2 regions of the Streptomyces sp. NPDC026417 genome follow, and region 2 is predicted to be linked to the other one. Evidence: riboswitches for the same ligand, from Rfam matches in the RefSeq annotation. Region 2 holds a riboswitch; the other holds the start of a gene.
What was found. A riboswitch is a leader RNA that binds a small molecule or an ion and turns the genes downstream of it on or off. The one in region 2 is predicted to bind cobalamin.

Region 1 (4,203 bases), on a different contig from region 2:
TCCAGCTGCTCCTCGCGCAGCGTGGCGAACGACGTGTCGTCGGCCGGCACGAAGCGGCGGCCCGCGGCGGCCGCCACCTCCCGCAGGAAGGCCCGCCGGAACCCGTCCGACTCCAGGGAGCCGTGCCAGTGCGTGCCCCAGACGGAGCCGACCCGGCAGCCGTCCAGGAAGGGGTCGCCGCCGGTGACCTCGGCGACGCCGTGGTGGATCTCGTAGCCCTCGACGGGTTCGCCGAGCGCTTCGCCGACGGGCCGCGTCAGGGTCTTCTCGCGCGCGAACCGCACGCGTACGGGCAGCAGTCCGAGCCCGTCGACATGACCGGCCCGCGACTCGACGTCGTCCTCGATGTGCTCCCCGAGCACCTGGAAACCGCCGCAGATCCCCAGCACGGGCCGGCCCTCGGCGGCCCGCCGGGCGATCGCGTCCGCCAGCCCCCGCTCCCGCAGCCACTCCAGGGCCTTCACCGTGCCCCGGGTGCCCGGTACGACGACCAGGTCCGCGTCGGCGAGCTCCTCGGCCCGGTCCACGAACCGCACGACGACCCCCGGTTCGGCGGCGAGGGCGTCGACGTCCGTGAAGTTGGACATCAGCGGGACGGCGCACACGGCCACCCGCAGGACGTCCTCGCCGACCGGCGGCGCCACCGCGGACTCCCTGACGGTCCCGCGCAGGGAGACCCGCAGCCCGTCCTCCTCGTCGATGCCGAGGCCGTGCCGGAAGGGCAGGACGCCGTACGAGGGCCGGCCGGTGAGGCCGTGCAGCATGTCGAGCCCCGGCTCCAGCAGGGAGACGTCGCCGCGGAACTTGTTCACCAGGAAGCCGGCGACGAGTTCCTGGTCCTCGGGCGACAGCAGGGCCACCGTTCCGAAGAAGGAGGCGAACACGCCCCCGCGGTCGATGTCGCCGACGACCAGCACCGGGAGCCGGGCGTTCCTGGCGATGCCCATGTTCACGATGTCGGTGCGCCGCAGATTGATCTCGGCAGGACTGCCGGCCCCCTCACAGATCACCGCGTCATACGTGCCCCGCAATGCGGCCAGGCACTCCAGCACGGTCCCGAGCAGCGACTCCTGACGGCCCCCGTGGTAGCCGCGCGCACTCATCTCGCCCACCGGCTTCCCCATGAGCACGACCTGACTGCTGCGGTCGCTGCCGGGCTTGAGCAGCACCGGGTTCATGAGCGCGGTCGGCTCGACGCGGGCCGCCTGCGCCTGCATGGCCTGCGCCCGCCCGATCTCGGCTCCCTCGCGCGTGACGAACGAATTGAGGGACATGTTCTGCGCCTTGAACGGCGCGACCTTCACACCCTGGCGCACCAGCCACCGGCAGATCCCGGCGGTCACGACGCTCTTGCCCGCGTCGGAGGTGGTGCCCGCGATCAGCAGTCCGCCACTCATGCCCCGGCCCCCCTTGTCCCGGCCTTCCCGATGAGCAGCCGCCCGGCGACGCAGACGCCCAGCGCGAGCCCGCTCACGCGTCGCGACAGCCGTACGGCCCGTTCGATGTCGTGGACCCGGACGGCGCGCCCCGCGCCGTTCAGCACGGGCCGGTGCTCGACCCTGCCGCCGTACGAGAGCGTGCCGCCCAGCCGGACCCCCAGAGCCCCCGCGAACGAGGCCTCCACGGGACCGGCGTTGGGGCTCGGGTGCCGGCCGGCGTCGGCGCGCCAGGCCCGTACCGCACCGCGCGGGTCACCCCCGGCGACGGCCGCGAGCGCGGCGGTCAGCCGGGCCCCCGGCCAGCCCGCGACGTCGTCGAGCCGGGCCGAGGCCCACCCGTAGCGGCGGTGGCGGGCGGACTTGTGCCCGACCATGGCGTCCAGCGTGTTCACGGCCCGGAACGCGACGAGGCCGGGCACGCCGCCGACGGCGCCCCAGACGAGGGCGCCCACGACGGCGTCGGAGGTGTTCTCGGCGACGGACTCGACCACGGCCCGGGCGATCCCGTCGGCGTCCAGCGCCTGCGGGTCCCGCCCGCACAGGTGGGGCAGCCGCTCGCGGGCGACGTCGACGTCCCCGGCCGCCAGCGCACCGCCGACGGCCCGGGCCTCCCGGCCCAGGGAGGTGCCCCCGACGACGGCCCAGGTGGCCGCGGCGGTCAGGGCGACGGAGGCGGTGGGGGAGGAGCGCACGCGGCGGCTCGCCAGCGCGGCGAGTCCGGCGGCACCGCCCGCGCAGACGGCGGTGTGCAGCGCGCCCCACCCGCGGTGGTCCCGCCACAGCACGCGTTCCACGGCGCCCGCGGCCCGGCCGAACGCGGCGACCGGGTGCCCGCGGCGGGGGTCGCCGAGGAGCAGGTCGCCGAGGAGGCCGGCGGCGGCGCCGTACGCGAAGACGCGATCGGCACGCACGGGGTCAGCCCGCCGTGGAGTGAAGTAGAACCCTCGTACCCAACAGGACCCGCAACGGGCAGCCGCGCATGGCGATATGTCCTCACTCAGGGTGTCCGCGCCCTGGTTCGAAGAGACCGGCGGTGAGAGTTCCTGGCTCCCGGGGACTTCCTTCCCCGGTCACAGTGGCGGGACCGCGCCGGATTCGCACCGGCTTCCTCTCCTTGCCGCCGTACTTGGCTCCGGCAGTCCACCACGGCCTCAGAACAGCCGTCAACTTGCTGTTGACCTGCGGAGGGAGAGTGTGCGAAGGCCCACACACGCGTGGGGTGCGGGACGGTGATCCGTCCCGCACCCCACGTGAAGTGATGCCGTGTTGTTCGGTGTTTGCCGGTTCTGTCCGACCGTCAGGCGACGATCAGGTAGATCCCGTACGCCACCGCCGCTGCGCAGGCGGCGAAGCAGGCGTACGCGCCGGTGACCGCCAGGGCGGCGGAACCGCCCTGCGCCGTTGCCGACTCGCGCTTGGAGAGGCCGACGATGCCCAGGGTGAAGAGGCCGACGAGGGCCACGGTGACCACGAGGCTGACTCCGAAGACGGAGCCGAGGGCTGCCCAGTCGATGTGCATGCTGTTCGTTCCTTAGACCGTGGCCGGGCGGGTGGGCTCGGTGGAGGGGCCGGGGTCCGGGGCCGGGATGGTGGCCGCCAGAGCGAGGTCGGCCGTGGCGACCGGACCGGCCGGCGGCGGGGTGACCGCGGCGATCGCGGTGGTCACGACGCCCGCGGGCTCGGCGTCGGCCTCGTTCACGTTGTCCATGGTGACCGGCTGGCGGCGGGAGAGCGTCCAGATGACACCCGCGCCGGCGACGAGCAGCACGCCCGTCGCGACGATGCCCCAGGTGCCCTGCTGGGTGAGGAACTCGGCGCCGGCGCCGACGAGGCCGGCGGCCGGCAGGGTCAGGCCCCAGGCGACGAACATCCGGGTCGCGGTCGACCAGCGGACGACTCCGCCCTTGCGGCCGAGGCCCGAGCCCATGACCGCGCCGGAGCAGGACTGGGTGGTGGAGAGCGAGAAGCCCAGGTGCGAGGAGGCCAGGATGACCGTGGCGGCGCTGGTCTGGGCGGCGAAGCCCTGCGGCGGCGCGAGGTCGGTGAGGCCCTTGCCCATGGTGCGGATGATGCGCCAGCCGCCCAGGTAGGTGCCGAGCGCGATGGCCATGCCGGCCGACACGATGACCCAGGTGGGAGGGTTGGAACCCGGCGCGAGCACGCCGCCGGTGACCAGGGCGAGGGTGATGATGCCCATCGTCTTCTGCGCGTCGTTCGTGCCGTGGGCGAGCGAGACCAGGCCAGCCGAGGCGATCTGGCCGGCGCGGTAGCCCTTGGCCGTCGCCTTCTCGTCGGCGCGGTTGCCGATCTTGTACGTCAGGCGGGTCGCCAGCATCGCGGCGAGACCGGCCACGATCGGCGCGGCGACCGCGGGGATGAGGACCTTGGTGACGACGGTCGAGCCGTTCACCGACGACCAGCCGGCCGACATGACCGCGGCGCCGATGAGGCCGCCGAAGAGTGCGTGGGAGGAGCTGGAGGGCAGACCCAGGAGCCAGGTCAGCAGATTCCACAGGATGGCGCCGACGAGCGCCGCGAATATGACCTCGGTGCGGATGCCCTCTTCGTTGATGATGCCGCCGGAGATCGTCTTGGCGACCTCCACCGAGAGGAAGGCGCCGACGAGGTTCAGCGCGGCGGACATCGCCACCGCCGTCTTGGGCTTCAGAGCGCCGGTCGAGATGGTCGTCGCCATCGCGTTGGCAGTGTCGTGGAAACCGTTCGTGAAATCGAACACGAGAGCGGTAACGATCACGATCCCGAG
Region 2 (4,203 bases):
CGGCGAGGCCCCGGCGGCGGTGCTCGCCGTGGACGAAAAGCCGCTTGACCTCGTGCCGGTCCGGGAGTCTGCGGAGTGAGGCGGTCGCCACGGGGACGCCGTCCGCGTAGGCGACCCAGGTGACGACGATCTCGTCCGCCGACGGCTGGGGGGCGCGGACCCGACGGTGCTCGACAGGGGCGTAGCGGGGGGCCAGTTCGGCGGACATCAGCTCCCGCAGCCGGACCGCCGCGGCGGCGTCCCAGCTGACGGATCTCCACTGGAGGGTCGCGGACGGCAGGCTCATGTGCTTCCTTGCGGGGAGGAGGGCGCGGGGTGCGTGCGCCCGTGCCCCTGCATGGTCACCCCGGCCGAGGACGCGTGTCCTCCCCGACGGCCCGTTGTTCGCAGAACGGAAACAGTGCGTTCGTGAAGGCGCCTTCGTGACGGGCGCGGGTGGACCTGCCTGCCGGTTCGGCCGACCGCGGGCCCGCCACCGACCCCCGTCGGCGGCACGCGCCCGCATGCCGAACGCACCCGCCCGCGCCACGATCCCGGTGCGGACGGCGCACGGCGGCGTGACCGCGCCCGGAGCGCGCCGCGGCGGCGTCCCGGGTACGCCCGCAGCCGGCCGTCGCGACGACGCCGGCGGGTCTGCTGCGGGCCGCGTGCGGCGGCGGCAGGCCCGGTCACGGGCCGGGAGGCCCGCCGGGGCCGGCCGGGTGGGGCGGCTCCTAGTGGGAGCCCGAGCCGCCGCCGCCGAAGGAGCCGCTGGAGCCGTGACTCCACCGCTGCCGAGTCCGGTCCTGGCTCGGCTTGGACGCGATGTTGCCGTGCGCCGCCAGTTGGTACGGGGTCAGGCGCTCGTCGCTGCGAGGCACCTCGTCGGGTTCGCGGTTCTCGGTCACCTCGAACACCGGCCCGCCCTCGGGGAGCTTCGGCTGCTCGTCGGCCCGCGGCCGCGGGGGCTCCTCGCGGCGCACCCGGCTGCCCATCCACATGGCGCCGCCCAGCAGAGCCACGACGACCAGACCGATCACCACCGGTGCGAAGCCGGCCACGAGACCGTGATTCGCCGCCACGTCGTATCCAAGTGTGCTCATGGCGCATCCGTCCCTTGAGTGTTCCTGGCGCGCGAGTACCCCTCGGGCCACACACGAACCGGGCCCTCCGGGAGCGCCGCACTCCGCACCCGCGGCTTCCGCGGACACCGGGTTCCGCACGGGCGGCGGGCGCCGGGTTTGACCGGGGCCGGCGCGGCAACCCGGACCGTGTGACCTCAATGACATCCGAGCAGGAGCTCTTCCGGTTCCTTGAGGACCGGTTCACGTGCGCCCAGGCGTGTACGGAGTGTGCGCGGACGTGCGCGCTGCGCGCGAGCCTCACGGATCCGGACGGGCCGAGAGAGCAGGAACTCGTACGCCGCAAGGGCATCATGTGCGCGGAGGTGTGCGACGCGACGTGCCGGATGCTCTCCGAGCAGAACGGCATGGACGAAGCGGGCATGCGCGTCCAGCTCGCCTGGTGCCGGGACGTCTGTCTGGAGTCCGCCGACGTCTTCGACGACCACCCCGGCGCGGAGGACAGCGCGAAGGCCTGCCGCGAGTGCGCCCAGGCGTGCATGGACTTCATGGCCACCCTGCGCTGACACGCCCGCGGTCCGGGGACCGTCGCCACCGGCGCCGCCTGCGACGGCGAGGTGCGGACCGGCGGCGCGCCTGCTCAGCCGGGATCAGCACCGGGCAGCGGGCGCCCGGGCCGGACGTTCCAGCGGTCCGAGCGGCCGCTGAGTTCCGTGGCGGTCAGCGGCGGCACGTCGACCCGCCAGAACGCCGCCTCGGGTGCTCCGAGAGCCCTCACCAGCGCCGCCCGCACGACCTCCGGCTCCACGACGGCGACCACGCGCCCCCCGGTGCGGCCGGCCGTGGCCAGCCCGCGGGCGACCCGGTCGCAGAACTCACGGACCGATTCCCCGCCGTGCGGAGCGCACTCCGGGTCCGCCAGCCACCGCACGACCGCCTCCGGCTCCCGCCCGCCCACCTCGTCCAAGGTCGCGCCGCGCCACCGTCCCACGTCGAGACCGGCCAGTTCCGTCACCTCGACGGCGTCCAGCCCGAGCGCGGCGGCGGTCTCCCGGCAGCGCACGCTGGGGGAGACCCACGGTTCGCGCACCGCCGGGAGCGTGCCCGCGGCGGCCCTCGCGAGCCGCAGCCCACCGGCGTCGAGGGAGCAGCCGTCGTCGAAACGGGCCTCGCGCAGCGCGGTGCTCGACGCGGCTGAGATCAAGGTCACTCGCGTGGTCATGAACCTGCTTTCATGAGTCGATTGCGTCCGTACCCGGCCTCAAAACCCGTATGTGGGAAGTGAGTTGACGGTAAACCCGGCACGTGGGGCGCACGCGGCGCCTCCCGTGCGCCCTTGGCCGGACCTCCGCTTCGCGGTACGGTCTCGACGATATTGACGACGGTACGGCGGAAGCCCGGTGAGAGTCCGGCACGGTCGCGCCACTGTAAGCCCGGCAACAGCCGCTCCCTCCAGGGGCGGTGGAGGCCGGGCAAGTCAGACCCGCAGCCGTCGTCCTGTGCACCACCACGATGGGACGCGAGTTCCCCAGGAGGTCCTGCCACATGGCGCAGTCCGTCGCTCAGCCGAGCGTCACCCCCACCGCCGTTCCCGCGAAGCTGCCGATCGGCGCGATCGCTCCCTGGGCGGTCTTCTTCGGCATCCTGATGCTGGTCCTGCTCTACTTCGTCGGTGCCGAACAGGGCGCCACCGCCCTCGTCTCCGGCGAGAACGTTCACGAATGGGTGCACGACGCCCGCCACCTGCTCGGCTTCCCCTGCCACTGACGGCGACAAGGAAGCGTACGAGTCGATGAACTCAGCAACAGTCAGAAATCTCCTGGTGCGCGGCATGCTGGCGGGTCTCGCCGCCGGCCTGCTCGCCCTGGTCGTGGCGTACTTCCTCGGTGAGTCCCGGGTGGACGCCGCCATCGCCTACGAGGAGTCGCACGCGCACCACCACGAACACGGCGTGGAGGTGGTGACCCGCACGATGCAGTCCACCGGAGGCCTGGCCACCGGTGTGCTCGTGTACGGCATCGCCTTCGGCGGCATCGCGGCCCTCGCCTACTGCTTCGCCCTCGGACGCATCGGCCGGTTCGGGCCGCGCGCGAGTGCGCTGCTGCTGTCGACGGCGGGTCTGCTCGCGGTGTACGTCGTGCCGTTCCTCAAGTACCCGGCCAATCCGCCGTCCGTCGGTGACGCCGACACCATCGGCACACGCACGACGCTCTACTTCCTGATGATGGTGCTCAGCGTGCTGCTGGCCGTCGCGACCGTGATCCTCGGCAAGCGCCTCGCGCCGCGGCTGGGCAACTGGAACGCCACGCTGGCCGCCGGTGCCTTCTTCGTCCTTCTCGTGGGCCTCGCCTACGCGTTCCTCCCGGCGGTCGACGAGGTGCCGAAGGACTTCTCGGGCACCCTGCTGTGGCAGTTCCGTCTGGCGGCACTGACGATCCAGCTGGCGTTGTGGACCACCTTCGGGCTCGTCTTCGGCGTGTTGGCCGAGCGCCTGTTGGCGCCCGCGAAGGCCACCGCGCAGGGCACGGAGGACAAGGCGGCGGCCGTTCCGGCGGCTCCCGTGGCTCCCTGAGCGTGCGGAGAACAGGGCGGGTCCCGGTCGACCGGGACCCGCCCTCCCGTCTGCGGACGGCCCGTTGCGCGAGGCGGCGCTCCTCGTCAGAGCAGTCGCTCGAATCCGTCCAGCATCGCGGTGAGCCCCGTCTCGAACCGCTCCGAGGGATCGTCGCCGGCCGCCTCCCCGCCCCGGGGCATCGCCGCGACGCTCAGGGCGTGTCCGACGGTGAACTCGCGCAGGCTGTGGGTGATCCGGCCGCCCTGGACGGTGCCGAAGCCCGCCGCGGCGAGATGACCGGTGAGGCGTGCGCAGGCATCCGTCGCCGCCCGTGAGCGCACCGGATGCGTCGCGAACACGGCGACGGCGTGCGGGTGGCCCAGCAGCGCGCTGCGCAGCCGCCGGCAGTACTGGCCGGCCACCGCCCGCCAGGAGCCGTCCCAGGGCAGCGACTCGAAGTCGACCTCGCCGAGGAGGAGTTCGGCGACACCGTCGAAGAGCGCTTCCTGGTCCTTGAAATAGCGGTACGCCGCCATCGGGTCCACGCCGAGACCCGCTCCGAGCTTGCGCATCGAGAAGGCGCGCAGT

Region 1: it holds a riboswitch for cobalamin, as region 2 does, so the genes downstream of both, ACZ4NT_RS23335 (cobalamin biosynthesis protein) here and ACZ4NT_RS32960 (CbtB domain-containing protein) in region 2, are expected to answer to the same signal.

Annotation. Positions count from the first base shown of each region.
Region 1 is NZ_JBVHPY010000015.1:66,809-71,011, reverse strand. Features, by position in the region: gene ACZ4NT_RS23340 (cobyric acid synthase) at 1-1,397, opposite strand, end outside; gene ACZ4NT_RS23335 (cobalamin biosynthesis protein) at 1,394-2,350, opposite strand; cobalamin riboswitch at 2,458-2,599, opposite strand; gene ACZ4NT_RS23330 (hypothetical protein) at 2,737-2,958, opposite strand; gene ACZ4NT_RS23325 (inorganic phosphate transporter) at 2,971-4,203, opposite strand, start outside.
Region 2 is NZ_JBVHPY010000028.1:27,589-31,791, reverse strand. Features, by position in the region: gene ACZ4NT_RS32980 (GNAT family N-acetyltransferase) at 1-286, opposite strand, end outside; gene ACZ4NT_RS32975 (DUF6479 family protein) at 714-1,082, opposite strand; gene ACZ4NT_RS32970 (four-helix bundle copper-binding protein) at 1,262-1,627, shown strand; gene ACZ4NT_RS32965 (histidine phosphatase family protein) at 1,702-2,283, opposite strand; cobalamin riboswitch at 2,409-2,569, shown strand; gene ACZ4NT_RS32960 (CbtB domain-containing protein) at 2,607-2,828, shown strand; gene ACZ4NT_RS32955 (CbtA family protein) at 2,854-3,633, shown strand; gene ACZ4NT_RS32950 (TetR/AcrR family transcriptional regulator C-terminal domain-containing protein) at 3,720-4,203, opposite strand, start outside.